Regions from separate parts of the Allobosea sp. TAB14 genome, predicted to be linked through region 3. Evidence: predicted binding sites of a transcription regulator. Region 3 holds the regulator's gene; each other region holds the start of a gene.
The links. The regulator LexA, encoded in region 3, represses DNA repair genes until DNA is damaged. The targets are predictions, from matches to a motif close to TGTTCNNNNTGTGTTCNG.
Positions count from the first base shown of each region.

Region 1: AB4Y99_RS18100 (helicase-related protein) is a predicted target of LexA. The motif match lies at 1,767-1,784, and genes of this name have one in related genera.
Region 2: AB4Y99_RS12980 (DNA recombination protein RmuC) is a predicted target of LexA. The motif match lies at 2,243-2,260, and genes of this name have one in related genera.
Region 4: recA (recombinase RecA) is a predicted target of LexA. The motif match lies at 1,863-1,880, and genes of this name have one in related genera.

Region 1 covers NZ_JBFRDQ010000120.1:9,209-16,771, forward strand. The annotation lists gene AB4Y99_RS18090 (KpsF/GutQ family sugar-phosphate isomerase) at 1-929, shown strand, start outside; gene AB4Y99_RS18095 (MerR family transcriptional regulator) at 1,021-1,467, shown strand; gene AB4Y99_RS18100 (helicase-related protein) at 1,916-5,305, shown strand; gene AB4Y99_RS18105 (RNA-binding S4 domain-containing protein) at 5,326-5,634, shown strand; gene fdxA (ferredoxin FdxA) at 5,805-6,140, shown strand; gene AB4Y99_RS18115 (CarD family transcriptional regulator) at 6,518-7,117, shown strand; gene AB4Y99_RS18120 (M48 family metalloprotease) at 7,224-7,563, opposite strand, start outside.
Region 2 covers NZ_JBFRDQ010000073.1:308-5,223, forward strand. The annotation lists partial or broken gene AB4Y99_RS12975 (MCP four helix bundle domain-containing protein) at 1-666, opposite strand, end outside; gene AB4Y99_RS12980 (DNA recombination protein RmuC) at 1,027-2,211, opposite strand; gene def (peptide deformylase) at 2,325-2,861, shown strand; gene fmt (methionyl-tRNA formyltransferase) at 3,042-3,971, shown strand; gene truA (tRNA pseudouridine(38-40) synthase TruA) at 4,046-4,786, shown strand; gene AB4Y99_RS13000 (hypothetical protein) at 4,909-4,916, opposite strand, start outside.
Region 3 covers NZ_JBFRDQ010000303.1:111-4,025, reverse strand. The annotation lists partial or broken gene AB4Y99_RS26745 (ComEC/Rec2 family competence protein) at 1-1,303, shown strand, start outside; gene lexA (transcriptional repressor LexA) at 1,297-2,007, opposite strand; partial or broken gene AB4Y99_RS26735 (molybdopterin molybdotransferase MoeA) at 2,091-2,908, opposite strand; gene moaC (cyclic pyranopterin monophosphate synthase MoaC) at 2,910-3,392, opposite strand; partial or broken gene trpC (indole-3-glycerol phosphate synthase TrpC) at 3,389-3,915, opposite strand, start outside.
Region 4 covers NZ_JBFRDQ010000086.1:8,999-12,521, reverse strand. The annotation lists gene alaS (alanine--tRNA ligase) at 1-413, opposite strand, end outside; gene recA (recombinase RecA) at 694-1,740, opposite strand; gene motA (flagellar motor stator protein MotA) at 2,153-3,010, shown strand; gene AB4Y99_RS14640 (flagellar motor protein MotB) at 3,039-3,523, shown strand, end outside.

The DNA of each region.
Region 1 (7,563 bases), on a different contig from region 3:
AACGGGCTGGGCTCGACACGCTCCATGCCGCCCTCGCCGACGGGCTCGGGCAGCCCTTCACCGAGGCCGTCGCGATGATCCTGGCCGCGAGCGGCCGCGTGATCGTCTCCGGCATGGGCAAGTCCGGCCATGTCGGGCGCAAGCTCGCCGCGACCCTGGCCTCGACCGGCACGCCCGCCCATTTCGTCCACCCGGCCGAGGCGAGCCATGGCGATCTCGGCATGGTCAGGCCGGAGGATGTGGTGATCGCGCTGTCCTGGTCGGGCGAGACGGCGGAGCTTGCCGCGCTCGTCGGCTATACCCGCCGCTTCCGCGTCGGGCTGATCGCCTTCACCGCGAATCCCGAGAGCACGCTCGGCAAGGAGGCGGATGTCGCGCTGATCCTGCCCAAGGCGACGGAGGCCTGCCCCAACGGGCTCGCGCCGACCACCTCGACCACCATGCAGATCGCACTCGGCGATGCGCTGGCGGTGGCGCTGCTGGAGGCGCGCGGCTTCTCGCGGCAGGATTTCTTCGTCTACCACCCCGGCGGCAAGCTCGGCGCGCAGCTCAAGACGGTCGAGAGCATCATGCATCGCGGCGCGGAACTGCCGCTGATCGGGCTGGACACCGCGCTGCCCGATGTGATCGCCATGATCTCGGAGAAGAGTTTCGGCTGCGCGGTCGTGATGGATCTCGACGGCAGGCTCGCCGGGGTCGTCACCGATGGCGACCTGCGCCGCAAGGCGACGATGGCAGGCGGTGCCGCGCTCAGGGCGCGCGATATCATGACGCTGAATCCCCGTCGCATCGGCCCGGATGCGCTCGCCGTCGAAGCGTTGGAGCTGGTCAATCGCAGCCGGATCACCGCGCTGATCGTCGTGGACGAACAGGAGCGGCCGGTCGGGCTCGTCCATGTCCACGACCTGTTGGCGATGGGCGTCGCCTGAGCCGCGACGTCGTTCCGGGGCCGGGATGCCCTTGCCAGCGGCGCGCGGCCATCTATCTAAAGCTCCAGAAACTACAGCTTTGGAGGTTGCGATGGTTGCGACGGCACGGCTCGAACGCGTGATGCCGATCGGCGCGCTGGCAGAGCGCACCGGCGTCAAGGTCGAGACCATCCGCTATTACGAGCAGGTCGGGCTTTTGCCGCCGCCGGAGCGTTCCGAGGGCAACCAGCGCCGTTATGGCCGGCGTCATGCCGAGCGGCTCGCCTTCATCAAGCATGCGCGCGATCTCGGCTTCGCGGTGGACAATATCCGCACGCTGCTCAGGCTTTCCGACACGCCCGGCATGGCCTGCGACGAGGCGCATGCGATCTCCGCCGGTCATCTCGAAGAGGTGCGCGACAAGATCGCCAGGCTGCGCTCGCTGGAAAAGGAGCTGGAGCGGATCGCCACCACTTGCTCGGGCGGCGTCGCCGCCTGCGATTGCGCCATCATCGAGGCGCTGGCCGATCACYGCCAATGCGATCACGCCCGCCATTGAGGCGGTCTGGCGATGTGAAGCTTCAGCCGGCCGGAACAGCGGCCGTCATCCCGGATCGGCGCGACTTTGCCGCTTGTCCGGGATGACCGTGCGTTTTCATCGGGTGGGGCTCGATGTCGATTGCCTCTCGTTTCCGCGCCGGAAAGTCTTAAATAGGAACTGCGCCGGACGGCCTCGCCGTCCAGTTTTCGGGTTGGCAAGAGGGCGGGCGATGCCGGTATTGCGTTTGTCGGCGGGCTTCCGGCCCGGCGAGGGGAACAAACCCCGATTCTCCGGGAGTCAGCGATTCGGGCTCGCTTCGTTCCGGAGTCGTTCTTGCCGGAGTTCTTCCTGCCTGAGTCGTTCCGACAAGACCCGTTCCTGATTTCAGTTCACGCACCCGCCCGGACGGCTGAGGCTCGCATCGAGCCGGTGTCGCCCGGATGGACGAGATGATCGGCCCTTCGCCTTGCAGCTCTTTCGTTCGTTGCCTCCCGCCGCCCGCGCCAACAGCGTCACCGCGGTGCTCGGACCCACCAATACCGGCAAGACCCATCTCGCCATCGAGCGCATGGTCGCCCATCCCACCGGGATGATCGGCCTGCCGCTGCGCCTGCTGGCGCGCGAGGTCTATCAACGGGTCGTCGACAAGGTCGGGCCGGAGGCCGTCGCCCTCGTCACCGGCGAGGAGAAGATCAAGCCGGAGCGGCCGCGCTTCTGGGTCTGCACCGTCGAGGCGATGCCGCGCGACCTCGCCGTCGATTTCGTCGCGATCGATGAGATCCAGCTCGCCGCCGATCTCGACCGCGGCCATGTCTTCACCGACAGGCTCTTGAACCGGCGCGGCCGGGCCGAGACGATGCTGATCGGTGCCGGCACGATGCGCCCGCTGATCGAGCAGCTCATGCCGGGTGTCAATGTCGTCACGCGCCCACGCCTGTCGCAGCTCACCTTCGCCGGCGACCGCAAGATCACCCGTCTGCCGCCGCGCTCGGCGATCGTCGCCTTCTCGGTGGAGGAGGTCTACGCCATCGCCGAATTGATCCGCCGGCAGAAGGGTGGGGCGGCGGTCGTGCTGGGGGCGTTGTCACCGCGCACGCGCAATGCCCAGGTCGAGATCTACCAGTCCGGCGATGTCGATTATCTCGTCGCCACCGACGCGATCGGCATGGGGCTCAATCTCGACGTCAATCACATCGCCTTCGCGGCGGACAAGAAATTCGACGGCCATCATTTCCGCAAGCTCAACCCGGCCGAGTTCGGCCAGATCGCCGGCCGGGCCGGGCGGCATCTGCGCGACGGCACCTTCGGCACAAGCGGGCGCTGCCCGCCCTTCGACGCTGAGCTGGTGGATGCGATCGAGAATCACCGCTTCGAGCCGATCCGCCAGATGCAGTGGCGCAATTCCGATCTCGACCTGCGCTCGGTCGGCGGCCTCCTGGACACGCTGAACATCCAGCCTTCCGAGCAGGGGCTGACGCGGGCGCTGATCGCCGAGGACATGACGACGCTGGAAATCCTGGCCAGGGACCCCGACATCGCGCCGCTGGCGCATGGCCGGGCTGCGGTGGAGCGGCTCTGGGAGGTCTGCGGCCTGCCCGATTACCGCAAGATCTCGCCCATGCAGCATGCCGATCTGGCGACGACGCTGTATCTCAGGCTGATGCGCCATGGCCGGCTCGATGCCGACTGGTATGCGGCGCAACTCGGCTCGCTCGACCGCACCGATGGCGAGATCGACACGCTCTCCGCCCGCATCGCGCAGGTCCGGACCTGGACCTATGTCGCCAACCGGCCCGACTGGTTACCTGATCCTGAGCATTGGCAGGGCATGGCGCGTCTTGTAGAGGACAAGCTGTCGGATGCTCTGCATGAGCGTCTGGCCCACCGATTTGTCGATCGGCGCACCAGTGTCCTGATGCGCCGCTTGCGGGAGAATGCGATGTTGGAGGCTGAGGTCACTGCGACGGGCGACGTGCTCGTCGAGGGCCAGCATGTGGGAATGCTGCAGGGCTRCCGCTTCACGGCGGACCCGAAGGCGGGCGGGTCGGAGGTTAAGGCTCTGAACCTCGCGGCCATGAAGGCGCTCGGTTCCGAGATCGAGGCCCGGGCCGCGCGCGTCGTGCTGGCGGGCGACGACGCCTTCCTGCTCTCGCATGACGGGCTCGTGCGCTGGACCGGCGAGCCTGTGGCGCGCCTCGTCGCCGGCGAGAAGGTGCTGGAGCCGCGGCTTCGCCTGCTGGTCGAGGAGCATCTCAACGGGGCTGCGCGCGAGCAGGTCGAGGCGCGCCTCACGCTCTGGCTGAAGAATCACGTCACCCGCCTGCTCGGCGCGATCCAGATCCTGGAGGCGGCCGAGAACGTCGCCGGCATCGCTCGCGGCATCGCCTATCAGACGGCCGAGGCGCTCGGCGTGCTCGAGCGTTCGAAGGTCGGCGAGGAGATGAAGGCGCTCGATCAGGAGGGCCGGGCGGCGCTGCGCCAGCTCGGCATCCGCTTCGGGGCCTTCCACATCTACATGCCCGCCCTGCTGAAGCCGGCGCCGCGCGCGCTCGCCGCCCAGCTCTGGGCGCTGAAGCATGGTGGGCCGGAGACGGCGGGGCTCGACGACATCGCCCATCTCGCGGCGTCCGGCCGCACCTCCTTCCCGGTCGACAAGGTCGTGCCGAAGGGGCTCTACCGGGCGGCTGGCTATCGCGTCTGCGGCGAGCGGGCGGTGCGCGTCGACATTCTGGAACGTCTCGCGGACCTGATCCGCCCGGCGATCGCCTATCGTCCCGGCGCCACGCAGGGCACGCCGCCGGCCGGCAGCGCCGATCAGGACGGCTTCGTCGTCACCGGCGCGATGACCTCGCTCGTCGGCTGCGCCGGCGAGGATTTCGCCTCGATCCTGCGCTCGCTCGGCTATGTCTCGGTGAAGCGTCCGGGCCCGGCGATCACCGTGCCGCTGGCGCCGCCGCCGGCCGCCACCGAGCCGGCCAAGCCGGTCGAGGCGAAGGCGAGCGACGAGACGGCCGAAGACGCTGTCGGCGAGACGCCGGTCGCGGCCGCTGCCGACGAGGCCGTGCCGGCCGATGGCGCGGTGTCGGCGGACGCTTCCGAGGAAGCCGCTGCCGTCGTCGAGCCGGCCGAGGCCCTGAACGAGGGCGCGCTGGCGGAAGGCGAGACGCCTGTCACCGAAGCGCCTGCCGTCGAGACGGCGGATACGCCGATCCTCACCGAAACCGAGCTCGACGCGGTGCGCGAGCCTGTGCCGGCCGATGCGCTCTCGGCCTTGCCGGCTGCGCCGTCGGCTGAGGTTGCGGATGCAGCCGCGGAGGCCGAAATCGCTGCCGAAGCTGCGCCGGCCGAGCCCGAGCTCATCGAGATCTGGCGGCCGCATCGCCACCAGGGTGGGCGCCGGCCCGAGCATGCTCAGCGCGGCCGGCAGGACGGCCCGCGCCGCGAGGGCGAGCGCCGTGGCGGTGACCGTCCGCAGCGCGAGGGGCGCCCCGGCGGCCCGCGTCGCGACGGGCGGCCCGAGAATCGTCCGGCTGCCGCGGCAGCGGGCGAGGGTGCCGCTCAGCGCCAGGAACGTCCGAACCAGGATCAGCGCCCCCGCCGTGACGAGCGTCCGCGCTCCGATGAGCGTCCGCGTCGCGAGGATCAGCCGCGGCAGGGTCACCCCGAGGGCGGTCGCGGCCCGCGCCCCGACTTCAAGCGCGACGGTCGCCCCGGCGGCCCGCGCCGCGAGGAGCGTGGGGGAGAGCGCTTCCAGCAGCCGCAGCGCCCGCGCCCGGCCAATCGCGAGCCCGATCCCGATTCGCCCTTCGCCAAGCTGGCCGCGCTCAAGGCGCAGCTCGAAGGCAGCAAGACCTAGGACCCGGGGAGGCGTAGCCGTTGCGGGAGCATCGTCAACGCCTCGACAAATGGCTCTGCTTCGCGCGCTTCGCGCGAACGCGGCCGGCGGCCGTGCGTCTGGTGGAAGACGGCCATGTCCGCATTGCGGGGCGGCGAGCCGAGAACCCCGCACAGGGGCTCAAGCTGGGGGACGTGCTGACGCTCGCCCTGCCGCACGCCACCGTCGTCGTGCGGATCCTGGCCTTCGCCGAGCGCCGGGGCCCGTTCGAGACGGCGAGGCTCCTCTATGAGCGCCTCGACGAAGGCGGCGACGATCCCTCTCTTGCGGAGGGCGAGGGAGGCGACTAAATCCGGCCGCTATCGCCTGCAGGGCTGATATGCGGCCATGCGGCGAACGAATTTCTCCCAGTGGATGCCGGAAGGGCAAAGTCTTCTGCCGAGCCCGGCGAAAACAATCTTGAAACCTGCGCCTGTCGGGGGTTTATGAGGTTGTTTAGAAGTGTTGGAAGGGCCGGCCCATGACCTATGTGGTCACCGAGAACTGCATCAAGTGCAAGTACATGGATTGCGTCGAGGTTTGCCCGGTCGACTGCTTCTATGAAGGCGAGAACATGCTCGTCATCCACCCCGACGAATGCATCGATTGCGGCGTCTGCGAACCGGAATGCCCGGCCGAAGCGATCAAGCCCGACACCGAGCCCGGCCTCGAAAGCTGGCTGCAGCTCAACACCAAATATGCTGCGAGCTGGCCGAACATCACGCAGAAGAAGGACGCCCCGGCCGACGCGAAGGCGTTCGACGGGGTCGCCGGCAAGCTCGAGATGTTCTCGCCCGAACCGGGCGAAGGCGACTGATTTTCGCCGCTTCGGACGGTCCGTTCTGCGTTAACCATGACCGTGCCGCGCGCATGGCGGCGGATGGCTGCCCGCGTTTACCTTTGATTCGGCGTGTTTTTTGTGCTACACACAAACTCAGTCGAATTCGTTCCGCATGCCCCCTGCGAGGTTTTCACAAACGGGGCGTTCCCAAAGATCGCGTGCAACATGAAGGGCCGGCGGCTTTTCGCCGGAACAATCCGTTGTTCGCTTCTGTGGGCGAGATGAACCAATCGACTGAGGGAGCGTGAAGCGCCGCATCACCGCGTCGCGTCAGGCGGAATGTCCCCGGCCATCCGGACGGGGACGGATCATCGCGCGCCCGCCACGGCGGGCCGGTCAGGAGTCGTAACGGCATGTCTACGGTGAAGAAAGCTGCTGTGCGCCAGGGTTTCAAGACGGGCGAATACGTCGTCTATCCGTCCCATGGCGTCGGACAGATCACGGCGATCGAAGAGCAGGAAGTCGCCGGCTTCAAGCTCGAGCTGTTCGTGGTGAGCTTTGCCAAGGACAAGATGACCCTGCGCGTTCCCACCGCCAAAGCCATCAGCGTCGGGCTGCGCAAGCTCGCCGATGCCGAAGCCGTCACCAAGGCGCTGACCACGCTCACCGGCCGCGCCCGCGTCAAGCGCACCATGTGGTCGCGCCGCGCGCAGGAATACGAGGCGAAGATCAATTCGGGCGATCTCGTCGCCATCGCCGAGGTGGTGCGCGATCTCTATCGCTCCGAGGCCCAGCCCGAGCAGTCCTATTCCGAGCGCCAGCTCTATGAAGCCGCCCTCGACCGCATGGTTCGCGAGATCGCGGTCGTCGACGACGTCACCGAGATCGAGGCGCTCAAGAAGATCGAGGGCCAGCTCGCCAAGTCGCCGCGCCGGGTCGGCAAGGGCGAGGCCGTCGAGGCGGATGCCGAGCTCGAAGGCGACAACGACGATCTGCAGGAAGAAGCGGCCTGAGCCGTTCCTGTCGGATCCTAGAATGCGAACCCGGCGGGCGACCGCCGGGTTTTTTGTTTGCCGAGCCTTGCTTCGTCGCGCTCGCAATGACGGGTGAAGGCGCCCGCTACTCGCCGATGACCTTGTAGCGCTGGCCGGGCGTGAGCGCAGCGGCGCGGTCGAACCCGTTCAGGAGCTGGAAGAGCTCGGCCGGCCGATCCTGCTCCGGCATGCGCTCCGCCATGCTCGCCACCGTGTCGCCCGGCGCCGCGTTGACGATACGGATGCGCAGAGGCCGGGCGGTCTGCGCCTCGGCCGGCGTCAGGGCCCGGAAGCTCTCGACGATGCTGCGCATCGGGCGTTCCGGATCGCCGGCGCCGCGCGCCGCCAGGATGAAGCGGTAGACGCGGTCTCCGAAATGCACGGCCGCCAGGCGGAACGTCCAGTCCGTGCCCTTGCCATGGGCG
Region 2 (4,916 bases), on a different contig from region 3:
TTTCATCGCGGCGGTCATGCCGCCGAGCGGCCGCACGACGCCGCTGATCACGAAGGCGAGCGCAAATGCTCCCAGGAGCAGGGCGCCGCCGGCAACGGCGAGCAGCAGATAGGCCGCGGCATGGGCCGTCGACTGGGCCTGTGCTCCCTGCTCGCGCGCCTGCTTGAGCTGCAACGCGGCCAACTCGCCGAGCTTTTTCGTGATCGGGTCCATCGCCTTGTAGAGTTCGTCCGAGGAGAACAGGCGAAGAGCGCTGTCGTCACGATCCTTCAGGATGGCGATGACCTTGGCGATGGCGACATCGCCGGTCTTCATCAGCGCCGCTGCCTGATCCGCAAGCTGCCTCTCATCGGACTCGGTGATGCTGGGCAGATAGGCCTTCCAGCTCTTGTCGATGGTCCCGACCGCGTCCTGGACGCTCTTGAGCGCATTGGTCCAGGTGACCTGGTTGCTCTGCGCCTTCCAGATCGTGTCGACGACGTTGACGGCATACATATCGCTGACGGAACGCAACTGTTCCATCGGGATGACATTGTTCTGGACGACGTTGTCGACACGCTCCGTCACGGATCGCAAGGCCAGATAGCCGCAGGCGCCGATGGCGAGGACGCACAGGGCCAGGGCGACCAGCGCGGCCGCCAGCTTTGTCTTGATGCTCATTGTCATGACGGACCTTCTGGGAAGACGTCGCTCATTCAATGGAGTGCCGATGATGGAAGGTCCGCAAAGATGCCTATGGTCCAGGCATGGATCGGCGATACCCCGGTCGCGTCATGGCGCTCGACTGTATTGAGAGTTCTCGGTGCCCCAGATCTTTCAGATAAAGTTTAAGGCTGTTCTAATGTCCCCTTCGGAAAAGTGACGACGTTTACTTGCAAATACGCGTATTCACGTTGGGGATGAGCGTTCAGGTTGTGTGGGCGGTCCCCCTGGCTCGCCCTCGCCGACATCCGGGGCAGGCGGCGCGTTGACTTTGGGGTCCTTTAGCGTCGTCGGCCGGATCCGCCCTGCCTGGCAGGGAGCGCGCTACTCCGCGGCCCGCTTCAGTTCGAGCCCCTTGGCGAAGGGCAGCTTCGGCTCGCTCTTCTCGTCGTCGAAATCGAGCGCGCCGATCCTCTCGGCGCGGCTGGTGACCTTGCCGGCAGAGGTCTTGATCTGGCCGACATCCTCCTGCGCCTGCCGGAAATGCGTGTCGAGCTTGTCGACGCGCTCGCCAAGGCGCCTGACATCGTCGAGCAGCTTGCCGACCTCGGTCTGGATGACCTGCGCCTCCTCGCGCATCCGCGCATCGCGCACCAGCGACTGCATGAGCTGGATCGCCAGCGCCAGCAGCGAGGGCGAGACGATCATCACGCGGGCCCGGTGCGCCCGCTGCACGACATCGTCGAAATATTCGTGCAGATCGGCATAGATCGATTCCGACGGCACGAAGAGCAGCGCGATATCCTGCGTCTCGCCGGGCAGGAAATAGCGCTCGGCGATGTCCTTCACATGCACGCCGACATCGCTGCGGACGCGCTGGCCCGCGATCTTCTTCGCCTCCTCGCCGCGCGCCTCGCGCAGCATCGTGAAGCTCTCCAGCGGGAACTTGGCATCGATCACGAGGCCGCGCCCGTCGCCCGGCAGCGTGACGAGGCAGTCGGGCCGGCGTCCGTTCGAGAGCTGCGGCTGGAAGGCGAAGAAGGCGGCGGGCAGACCGTCGCGGATGATCGCTTCCATCCGGCCCTGGCCATAGGCGCCGCGCGCCTGCTTGTTGGAGAGCACGTCCTTCAGCGTCACCACTTCCGAGGTGAGGTCGGTCAGGTTCTTCTGGGCGCTGTCGATCACCGCCAGCCGCTCCTGCAGCTTGCCGAGGCTTTCGGTGGTCTGGCGGACGCTCTGCTCGAGTCCCTGGCCGACCTTTTGGCCGAGGCCGTCCATCCGCTCGGCCATCAGCCTTGCGAGATCGCCCTGCCGGGTCGAGAGYATCTCGGCCATCGWCTGCATCCGGCCSGRSAMCTCGGCRTGCWMSCGGTTCATCTCSGCGACCTTGTCGTCCATCTCGCGGGCGCGTTCGGCGGCCATCGCAGCCTCGATCGCGCGGCTTCTGCCGCCGCGCCAGGCCGCCAAAGCCGTCATCAGCAGCAATGCGAGACTCAACCCGCCGAAGCCGAGTGCGGCCTCCGCCCAGGTCACGGGGCGTTCCAGCAAGGTGAAGGCGATCGCGTTCATGCGCGAAGCCTAGCCGATTCGGCTCGGGATGGCGAACGAAAGCGGAACGGTTTGACCYCCCGCCKACAAYTGCTTATGTCCCGGGCTCAACAGCCCTTTTCTCTCGGAACCACATGCCCATTCGTCCGCTCGTCATCCTGCCCGACGCCCAGCTTCGCCTTGCCTCGAAGCCGGTCGAGGCCGTCACGCCGGAAATCAAGGCGCTGGTCGCGGACATGTTCGAGACCATGTACGACGCGCCGGGCATCGGTCTCGCCGCGATCCAGATCGGCGTGCCGTTGCGCGTCGTGACGATGGATCTGTCGAAGCCGGAGGCGAAGGAGGGCGAGGAGCCGGAACCGAGGAAGCCGCAGGTCTTCATCAACCCGGAGGTCACCTGGTTCTCGGAAGAGACCAATGTGTATGAAGAGGGCTGCCTTTCGATCCCCGAATATTACGAGGAGGTCGAGCGCCCGGCCGAGGTCAAGGTTCGCTACATGGATCTCGACGGCAAGACTCACGAGATCGCGGCGGATGGCCTTCTCGCCACCTGCCTGCAGCACGAGATCGATCATCTCAACGGTGTGCTCTTCATCGATCATCTCTCGCGGCTGAAGCGCGAGCGTGTGACCAAGAAATTCGCCAAAGCCGCCAAGCGCTCAGCGGCATAATCACTGCTGCGTCATTCCGGACGAGCCGCGAAGCGGCGCCGATCCGGAATCCATCGAAGGACTCCGGCGCGCCGGCATGGATTCCGGCTCTCCGCGGAGTTTATCCTTGGGCCGATCGAAGATCGGACCCGGGGGCTATGCCCGGAATGACGGGGAAGATTTTAAGGTAAGGTCGAGCGTATGAGCTTGCGCGTCATCTTCATGGGCACGCCCGATTTCGCCGTGCCGGTCCTGACCGAGATCGTCGGGCAGGGGCATGAGGTCGTCTCCTGCTACACCCGTGCTCCGGCCCAGGCCGGTCGTGGGCTGGAGCTGCGGCCCTCGCCGGTGCACAGGGCAGCGGAGCGCTTCGGCATTCCGGTCTTCACGCCCGTGACCCTGAAAACGGCCGAGCAGGCCGAGCTGATCGCCTCGCATGAAGCCGATGTCGCGGTCGTCGTCGCCTATGGCATGATCCTGCCCCAGGCGATCCTCGATCTGCCGGAACTGGGTTGCCTCAACCTCCATGCCTCGCTGCTGCCGCGCTGGCGCGGCGCCGCGCCGATCCAGCGCGCCATCATGGCCGGCGATGCCGAGAGCGGCGTCTGCGTGATGAAGATGGAGGCCGGGCTCGACACCGGCCCGGTCGGCATGGTCGAGACGCTCGCCATCGGCCCCGACATGACGGCCGGCGAATTGCACGATGGGCTCAGCCGCCTCGGCGCCGACTTGATGGTGCGGGCGCTCGCGGCGCTCGGGCGCGGCGGGCTGCAGTTCACGCCGCAGCCGGAGGAGGGCGTGACCTACGCCGCCAAGATCGCCAATGCCGAGGCGAGGCTGAGCTGGAGCCGGCCGGCCCGGCAGGTGCACGACCTCGTGCGCGGCCTGTCGCCCTTTCCGGGCGCCTTTGCCGAGATCGATCTCGGCAAGGGGCCGGAGCGTCTCAAGGTGCTCCGCTCGGCGCTCGCCGGCGGCGCGGCCGAGCCCGGCACGCTGCTCGACGACGAGGGCACGGTCGCCTGCGCGGAAGGGGCGGTGAAGCTCCTTCAGGTCCAGCGCGCCGGCAAGGCGCCGATGAGCGGGGCGGAATTCCTGCGCGGCGCCCGGCTCGGGGCCGGCGACAAGCTTTAAATGAGCAGGCCATTGTCCGAAAACCGCTTCGCACTGTTCGCTGACGCGGACCTCCGGTTGGGTAACCGGCTCTGATGCCGCGCTACAAGCTCGTCATCGAATATGACGGCACGCCGTTCTCGGGCTGGCAGCGCCAGGCGAGCGACCCGTCCGTGCAGCAGAGCGTCGAGGAGGCGGTGGAGGCTTTTTGCGGCCATGCCGTGCGCCTGCATTGCGCCGGGCGCACCGATGCCGGCGTCCACGCCACCCATCAGGTCGCCCATGTCGATCTCGACAAGGACTGGCGCACCGATGTCGTGCGCGACGCCACCAACGCCCGGCTGAAGGCGCGGGTGCCGGTCAGCGTGCTCAGCGCCGAGATCGTGCCGGATGATTTCGATGCCCGCATCTCGGCGAAGCGCCGCTACTACATCTATCGCATGCTCGATCGGCGGGCGCCGCCGGCGCTCGACCGTGGCCGGGTCTGGCACGTCCCGGTGAAGCTCGACCACGAGGCGATGGACCGCGCTGCCAAGGCCCTGCTCGGCAAGCACGACTTCACCACCTTCCGCGCCGCCGAATGCCAGGCCAACAGCCCGATCCGGACGCTGGACCGGCTCGACGTCCGGCGCGAGGGCAGCGAGATCGTGGTCTACGCCCATGCCCGCTCCTTCCTGCATCATCAGATCCGCTCCATCGTCGGCAGCCTGAAGATGGTCGGCGCCGGGCGCTGGCCGGAGGGGAAGATGGGTGCGGTACTGGCGGCGCGCGATCGTTCGCAATGTGCGGCGCTGGCGCCGTCCTGCGGGCTCTATCTGGCCGGGGTGGACTACTGACGTCTTCGCCGGCAGCCCGACCGTCAGGCTCGGGCTCGACCCACACATCTCGTGATGTCGAGGCTCGGATCGCTCACGCGGCATGAGGCTCTCGGGTCGGGGCCGAGAACCACGTCGCGGCCTTAGATCA
Region 3 (3,915 bases):
GTCGCAGACGCTGGCGCTCGGCTGGCCGGTGAAGAAGATCGCGGCGATCGCGGCGATGATCGGCGCCACCGCCTATTGCATCTTCTCCGGCAGCGACGTCGCGACGGAACGTTCGCTCATCATGACGCTGGTCATGCTCGGCGCGATCCTCGTCGACCGGGCGGCGCTCAGCATGCGCAATCTCGCGCTCGCCGCGATCATCGTGCTGCTGCGCGAGCCCGAGGCCCTGCTCGGCCCGAGCTTCCAGATGTCCTTCGGTGCGGTCGCGGCGCTGGTCGCTTTCGCCGAGCGCTGGGAGAAGCGCGACCGGTCGAAGCCGCCGACGGCCTTGCCCTGGCCTTTGGGCACGCTCTGGACGGCCTCGCTCGGCATCGTGGTGACGACGCTCCTCGCCACGGCCGCGACGGCGCCCTTCGGCGCCTATCATTTCCAGACTTTCAATCCCTTCGGCCTGCTCGGCAATGCCATGGCGCTGCCCTTCGTCTCGCTCTTCGTGATGCCGGCGGCGGTGTTCGGCGTGCTGGCCTACCCCTTCGGTCTGGACTGGCCGGCCTGGGCGCTGATGGGGCTCGCTTCCGACATCGTGCTGAAAGTCGCGCATTGGGTCGCCACCATCGACCATTCGACCGTGACGGTGGTGGCCTTCGGCCCGGCCGTGCTGCTCTCCTTTGCCGCCTCGCTGCTATGGATCACGCTCTGGACCACGGGGCTGCGCTGGCTGGCGGCGCTGCCGCTCATCCTCGGCGTCGCCTTCGCCGCGAGGCCGGAGCGGCCCGAGATCCTGATCGAGCGTGACGGCTCCGGCATCGCCGTGCGCGGCAGCGACGGCCGCCTCGCCATCGCCGGCCGGCCGAGCCGCTTCGTCCTGCAGCAATGGCTCGCTTCCGATGGCGACAGCCGCGCGCCGGACGACGCGACCCTGCGTGCCGGCATCGCCTGCGACGCCAATGCCTGCGTCGTCCGAACCGCCGACGGGCGCAGCATCTCCTATGCCCGGGATCGGATCGCCATCATCGAGGATTGCCGCCGCGCCGATCTCGTCGTCACCAACATTCCCTGGAGCGCGCCTTGCGAAGCCAGGCTCGTCGATCGGATGGCGCTGTCGCGGGACGGCGCGACCTCGCTCTACCGCGCCGCCTTCGGCTGGCGCAGCCATTCCTCGGGAAACGCCGTCGCAGACCGGCCCTGGAGCCGCCGCAAGCCTTCCGAAGCCGCAGCTCGGTCCGGCGCGCCGGCCCCCGCTGCGACACGGGCCTCTGCTGCTCCGGAGGTCGCGTCGGACGAGGCCGAGTTCGCTCAGTAGCGGCGCAGCAGGTTGACCAGCCGGCCCTGGATCTTGACGCGGTCGGGGCCCAGGACGCGTGTCTCATAGGCCGGATTGGCCGCTTCGAGCGCGATCGAGGAGCCACGCCGGCGCAGACGCTTCAGCGTCGCCTCTTCCTCGTCGATCAGCGCGACGATGATGTCGCCGGTGTTTGCCGTGTCCTGCTTGCGGATGATGACGGTGTCGCCGTCGAGGATGCCGGCCTCGACCATCGAATCGCCGCGTACCTCCAGCGCATAATGCTCGCCCGAACCCAGCATGTCGGGCGGCAGCGAAACCGTATGGCTGCGGCTCTGGATCGCCGAGATCGGCGTGCCGGCGGCGATGCGGCCCATCACGGGAATCGCGACCGGGGAGCGTGCATCGTCATCGGCTGGGGCAGGGCGCGGCTTGGCGAGAGAGGGCTGCGAGCCGAGGCCGCCCTGCACGACGGCTGGGTTGAAGCGACGCGGCTGCGGGCCAGCGAGCCCGTCCGGCATCTTGATGACTTCGAGGGCCCGCGCCCGATTGGGCAGGCGGCGGATGAAGCCGCGCTCCTCAAGCGCCATGATCAGCCGGTGGATGCCCGATTTGGAGCGCAGGTCGAGCGCATCCTTCATCTCGTCGAAGGAGGGGGGCACGCCGCTTTCGCGCAAGCGTTCCTGGATGAAGCGCAGGAGTTCGTGTTGCTTGCGTGTCAGCATGGTCCCCGCCGGTGCCCCGCGATACAGATTCGAAACAAAGCCAGAACACTATAACTGTTCGCCTTGTGTTCCGCAAGCGACTGCTACCGCAGCGGCAGAATGCGGCAGATATCGCCTTTGTGAGCCGGCTCTGCATGCGCCGGTCGGATCGTCAGGGCCTTGGCGCGCGCCAAAGTGCCCAGCATCGAGGAATCCTGCCTGTCGAACGGCGTCGCCACCCAGCCGGCCGGCGTCATGACGAGATCGGAGCGGAGATAGTCCTCACGTTTATCATTAGCCGGCATATCTTTTCCGAGAATCGCCGGGATGCTGCGATCGCGATCGGGGGCGTCCATACCGAGCAGCGCCTCGATCAGCGGTAGCAGGAAGAGATGGCCGCAGACGATCGACGAGACCGGATTGCCGGGCAGCCCGAGCACCACCATGCGGCCAAGCCGGCCGGTCATCATCGGCTTGCCCGGCCGCATCGCGATCTTCCAGAAGCCGAGGCTCATGCCGGCCCGCTTCAGCGCCTCCTGCACGAGGTCGTGCTCGCCGACCGAGGCGCCGCCGAGGGTGATCAGCACGTCGGCCTCCGCGGCACGGGCGGCGGCGATCCGCGCCGCGAGGTCGTCGTGAAGATCCGCACAGCCTCGCCCGGACGGACGCTGCCGTCGAAACGCCGCCCGGCCGCGGATTCGCCGATCACGCGGAGTTGCTTGCCGACTTCCATGTCGGCGGCACGGACGGCATAGCCGTCCATGGCGGAGTTGGCGAAAGGCGGCTGGGTGCGCAGCGCCTTCACATCGGCCGCGAGCACGCGCCAGGCGCAGCGCGCCAGGGGCTGCATCTCGCTGCCCGTCGGCCCCGGAACGCTGTCGAGCAGGGCCTTGAGCGCGACGGGAACCGGGGTGAGAGCCATGTCAGAGCGCCTTGGCGTGGTAATCGCCGGATTGTCCGCCGGATTTGTGCAGCAGGCGGATGCCTTCGATCCGCATCGCGCGATCGACGGCCTTGACCATGTCGTAGACGGTCAGGCAGGCGACGGAGACGGCGGTCAGCGCCTCCATCTCGACGCCGGTCTGACCCTTCATCTTGACCTCGGCGCGGACGCGCACGCCGGGCAGGGCCTCGTCCAGTTCGAGCTCGACAGCGATCTTGCTCAGCAGCAGCGGGTGGCAGAGCGGGATCAGTTCATGGGTGCGCTTGGCCGCCATGATGCCGGCGAGCCGGGCGGTGCCGAGCACGTCGCCTTTCTTGGCGTTGCCGTCGCGCACGATCGCGATGGTTTCCGGCGCCATCACGACGCAGCCTTCGGCGATGGCGATGCGCCCGGTCTCGGCCTTGTCGCCGACATCGACCATATGCGCCTGGCCTTGCGCGTCGAGATGGCTGAGCCGGCTCACGCCGCGTTCTCGCGCGCCTTGCCGGTGAGCAGCAGCGCGGTCGCGGCCGCGACATCGGCCTGTCGCATCAGGCTTTCGCCGACGAGGAAGGTCTCGACGCCGACCTTGCCGAGACGCTGGATGTCGGCGTGGGTGAAGATGCCGCTCTCGCTGATGACGATGCGGTCGGACGGCACGCGCGGCGCCAGCCGCTCGGTCACGGCGAGATCGACGTGGAAGCTGCGCAGGTCGCGGTTGTTGATCCCGAGCAGACGGCTTTCGAGCTTGAGCGCCCGGTCGAGCTCGGCATCGTCATGGATCTCGACGAGGACATCCATGCCGAGCTCGCGCGCCGTGTCGTTGAGCACCCGGGCGGTGGCGTCGTCGACACCGGCCATGATGATCAGGATGCAATCGGCGCCCCAGGCGCGGGCCTCGAAGACCTGATAGGGGTCGTAGAGGAAATCCTTGCGCAGCCCCGGCAGGCCGCAAGCCTCGCGCGCTTGCGTCAGGAATTCCGGCTGGCCCTGGAAGGAGGGCGCGT
Region 4 (3,523 bases), on a different contig from region 3:
GCATGCGCCTCGTCGTCCTCGGAATAGACGGTGACGAGGAGCTTGTCCTTGGGCAGCTCGAACTCGCGCGTGACCAGCGTCCAGGCGTGGGTGATCGCCTGTTCCTTGAAATAGTCGCCGAAGGAGAAGTTCCCCAGCATCTCGAAGAAGGTGTGGTGGCGGGCGGTGTAGCCGACATTGTCGAGGTCGTTGTGCTTGCCGCCGGCGCGCACGCATTTCTGCGCCGTGGTGGCGCGGGAATAAGGACGCTTCTCCTGGCCGGTGAAGACGTTCTTGAACTGCACCATGCCCGAATTGGYGAACATCAGCGTCGGGTCGTTGCGCGGCACGAGCGGGCTCGACGGCACGACCTCGTGGCCCTGAGACTTGAAGTAGTCGAGGAAGGTCGACCGGATATCGTTGACGCCGCTCATCGGTTCTTGCGCTTTTCAACACGGGCAGGGCCGGGCTGGCGCCCGGCGGGAACGACCGGTTCTAGTCAGGCCGCTCGCGCCTGTCCAGAAAGCTCGTTGCAGCGCACCGCGCGCAAGGTCTTATCGGCAAACGAAAACGGGCGGCCCGAAGGCCGCCCGCTTGATGGAACGTCATTCTCGGGCGGAGCGAAGCCCAGACTCGAGAAGCTCTCTCAGGATAGGTCGCCCCATTCGGCCTGAGATGCTCGGGTCAAGCCCGAGCATGACGGCATTGGTTGTCTCAGGCTTCGCCTTCGTCAAGATCGTCCGCGGTCGGGTCCGCCTGATCGAGAATGCGCTCGGCGACGAGCCCGGAATTCTGGCGGATCGTGGCCTCGATCTTGGCGGCCATGTCCGGATTTCCCTTCAGGAAGGTCTTGGCGTTCTCGCGGCCCTGGCCGAGGCGCTGGCTGTCGAAGGAGAACCAGGCGCCCGACTTCTCGACCATGCCGGCCTTGACGCCGAGGTCGATCAGTTCGCCGACCTTCGAGATGCCCTCGCCGAACATGATGTCGAACTCGACCTGCTTGAAGGGCGGCGCGACCTTGTTCTTGACGACCTTGACGCGGACCTGATTGCCGGTCGCCTCGTCGCGCTCCTTCAGCGTCGAGACGCGGCGGATGTCGAGGCGCACCGAGGCATAGAATTTGAGCGCGTTGCCGCCGGTGGTGGTCTCCGGGCTACCGTACATCACGCCGATCTTCATGCGGATCTGATTGATGAAGATCACCATGCAGTTCGAGCGCGAGATCGACGCGGTGAGCTTGCGCAGCGCCTGGCTCATCAGGCGGGCCTGCAGGCCGGGCTGGACATCGCCCATCTCGCCCTCGATCTCGGCGCGGGGCGTGAGCGCGGCGACCGAGTCGACCACGAGCACGTCGATGGCACCGGAGCGCACGAGGGTATCGGTGATCTCGAGCGCCTGCTCGCCGGTGTCGGGCTGGGAGATCAGCAGGTCGTCGAGATTGACGCCGAGCTTGCGGGCATAGACCGGGTCGAGCGCATGCTCGGCATCGACGAAGGCGCAGACGCCGCCCTTCTTCTGGGCTTCGGCGATGGTATGCAGCGCCAGCGTGGTCTTGCCCGAGGATTCCGGCCCGTAGATCTCGATGACGCGCCCCCTGGGCAAGCCGCCGACGCCGAGCGCGATGTCGAGTCCGAGCGAACCCGTGGAGATCGTCTCGATCTCGATCGAAGGCGAGTTCTTGCCGAGCCTCATGATCGAGCCCTTGCCGAAGGCGCGTTCGATCTGGGAGAGCGCCGCATCGAGCGCCTTGGCCTTGTCCATCGAGGAGCCTTCCACGAGCTTGAGATTTGCCTGATTCACGGTTCGGGCTCCTTATGGCAGGGCTGCAGAGACATCTCAATGCGTCTTGACAGGAGAATGGTCACGCTTTGTTCCTGTCGGCAAGTTCTTTTTTTGTTCCCGTCGGGGGTATGGTGACAGGAGATGTCATGAGCCCGTTCTGACCAAGGGGACAAATGGGCGATCCGCGGGCAACCGGACATTGGGAGATCGCCCGGATCCGGTCGCTTCTCGCTCCTGCCGCCCAAGCCTCGAAGCGGTGGCCGGAGGACGACGCTTACAARCCTGCGGGCCACTGGCCATAAACTCGCCCTTAACCTTGATCGGGCATTTCCTCGGACCAGTGAGTGGCTTCGCGCGGGCTGTACCTGCTGCGGCGCGAGGGTGGCAAACCATGCGGCTGATCGTCGGCACAATCATCGTCTTCGTCTGCGTCTTCGGTAGCTACGCGGCGATGGGCGGCCACCTCGAGGTCCTCTGGCAGCCCTTCGAGTTTGTCATCATCCTCGGTGCAGCGATCGGTGCCTTCGTCATCGGCAACCCCGCGCCGGTGCTCAAGGCCGTGCCCGCCATGCTCGGCTCGCTCATGAAGGGCGCCAAGTACAAGCAGGAATGCTACGTCGAACTGCTGGGGATGCAGTATTCATTGTACAAGCTCRTGAAGCAGAAGGGCATGCTCGCGGTCGAGCAGCACATTGAAAATCCGAGCGAATCGACGCTGTTCAACGCCTTCCCGACTTTTGCGGCGAACCATCATGCGGTCGAGTTCGTCTGCGACTACATGCGCATGTTGACGATGGGCGCCAACAACGTCCACGAGATGGACGCTCTCATGGACGAGGAACTGGAGACGCACCACCAGGAGCAGGAGCGTGTCGTTGCGGCCATGCAGTCGCTTGCCGACGGAACTCCGGCGCTCGGCATCGTCGCCGCCGTGCTCGGCGTGATCAAGACGATGGGGGCGATCACCGAGCCGCCGGAGGTGCTGGGACATCTGATCGGCGGCGCGCTCGTCGGCACCTTCTTCGGCGTCTTCGTTGCCTACGGCTTCTTCGGGCCCATGGCGCAGTCGCTCAAGGGCATCTATGAGGCGGAAGCCAAATACTACCTTTCGCTCAAGGCGGGTCTGCTCGCCCATATCGCCGGCCAGCCGCCGGTGATGGCGGTCGAATTCGCCCGCAAGGCTCTGATGAGCGACGTCCGTCCGACCTTCAGCGAAGTGGAAGCGGCAACCGCCGGCCTGCCCGCCTAGATCTGACACAATCTCCAGCAGGCACTCGATGACCAAGCCCGTCCAGCCGATCATCATCAAGAAGGTCAAGAAGGCCGCTCATGCGCACCATGGCGGCGCCTGGAAGATCGCCTATGCGGACTTCGTGACCGCCATGATGGCGTTCTTCCTGCTGATGTGGCTGATCAGCATGACGACGCAGGAGCAGAAGATCGGCCTGGCGGAATACTTCGCGCCAGCGGCTGCGAGTCTTTCAACTAGTGGCGCTGGCAGCGTCCTGATGGGCAGTGCCCTGGACAAGGCCGGCAACAGGTCGTCGGTGCCCCGCGACGCCGCGAGGGGCACGACCGGGCAGGACGACAAAGCGCGTCCGACCAACTCGGGCCACGCCAGCGACCGCGAGACGAACCGCCCGTCCGCCGGCGTGCAAGCCAATTACAGCGCCATCGCCAGCCTCCGGCAGGCGATCCAGAGCATGCCCGAAATTGCCGAGCTGTCGCGCAACATCGTGATCGAGCCGACCAAGGAGGGGCT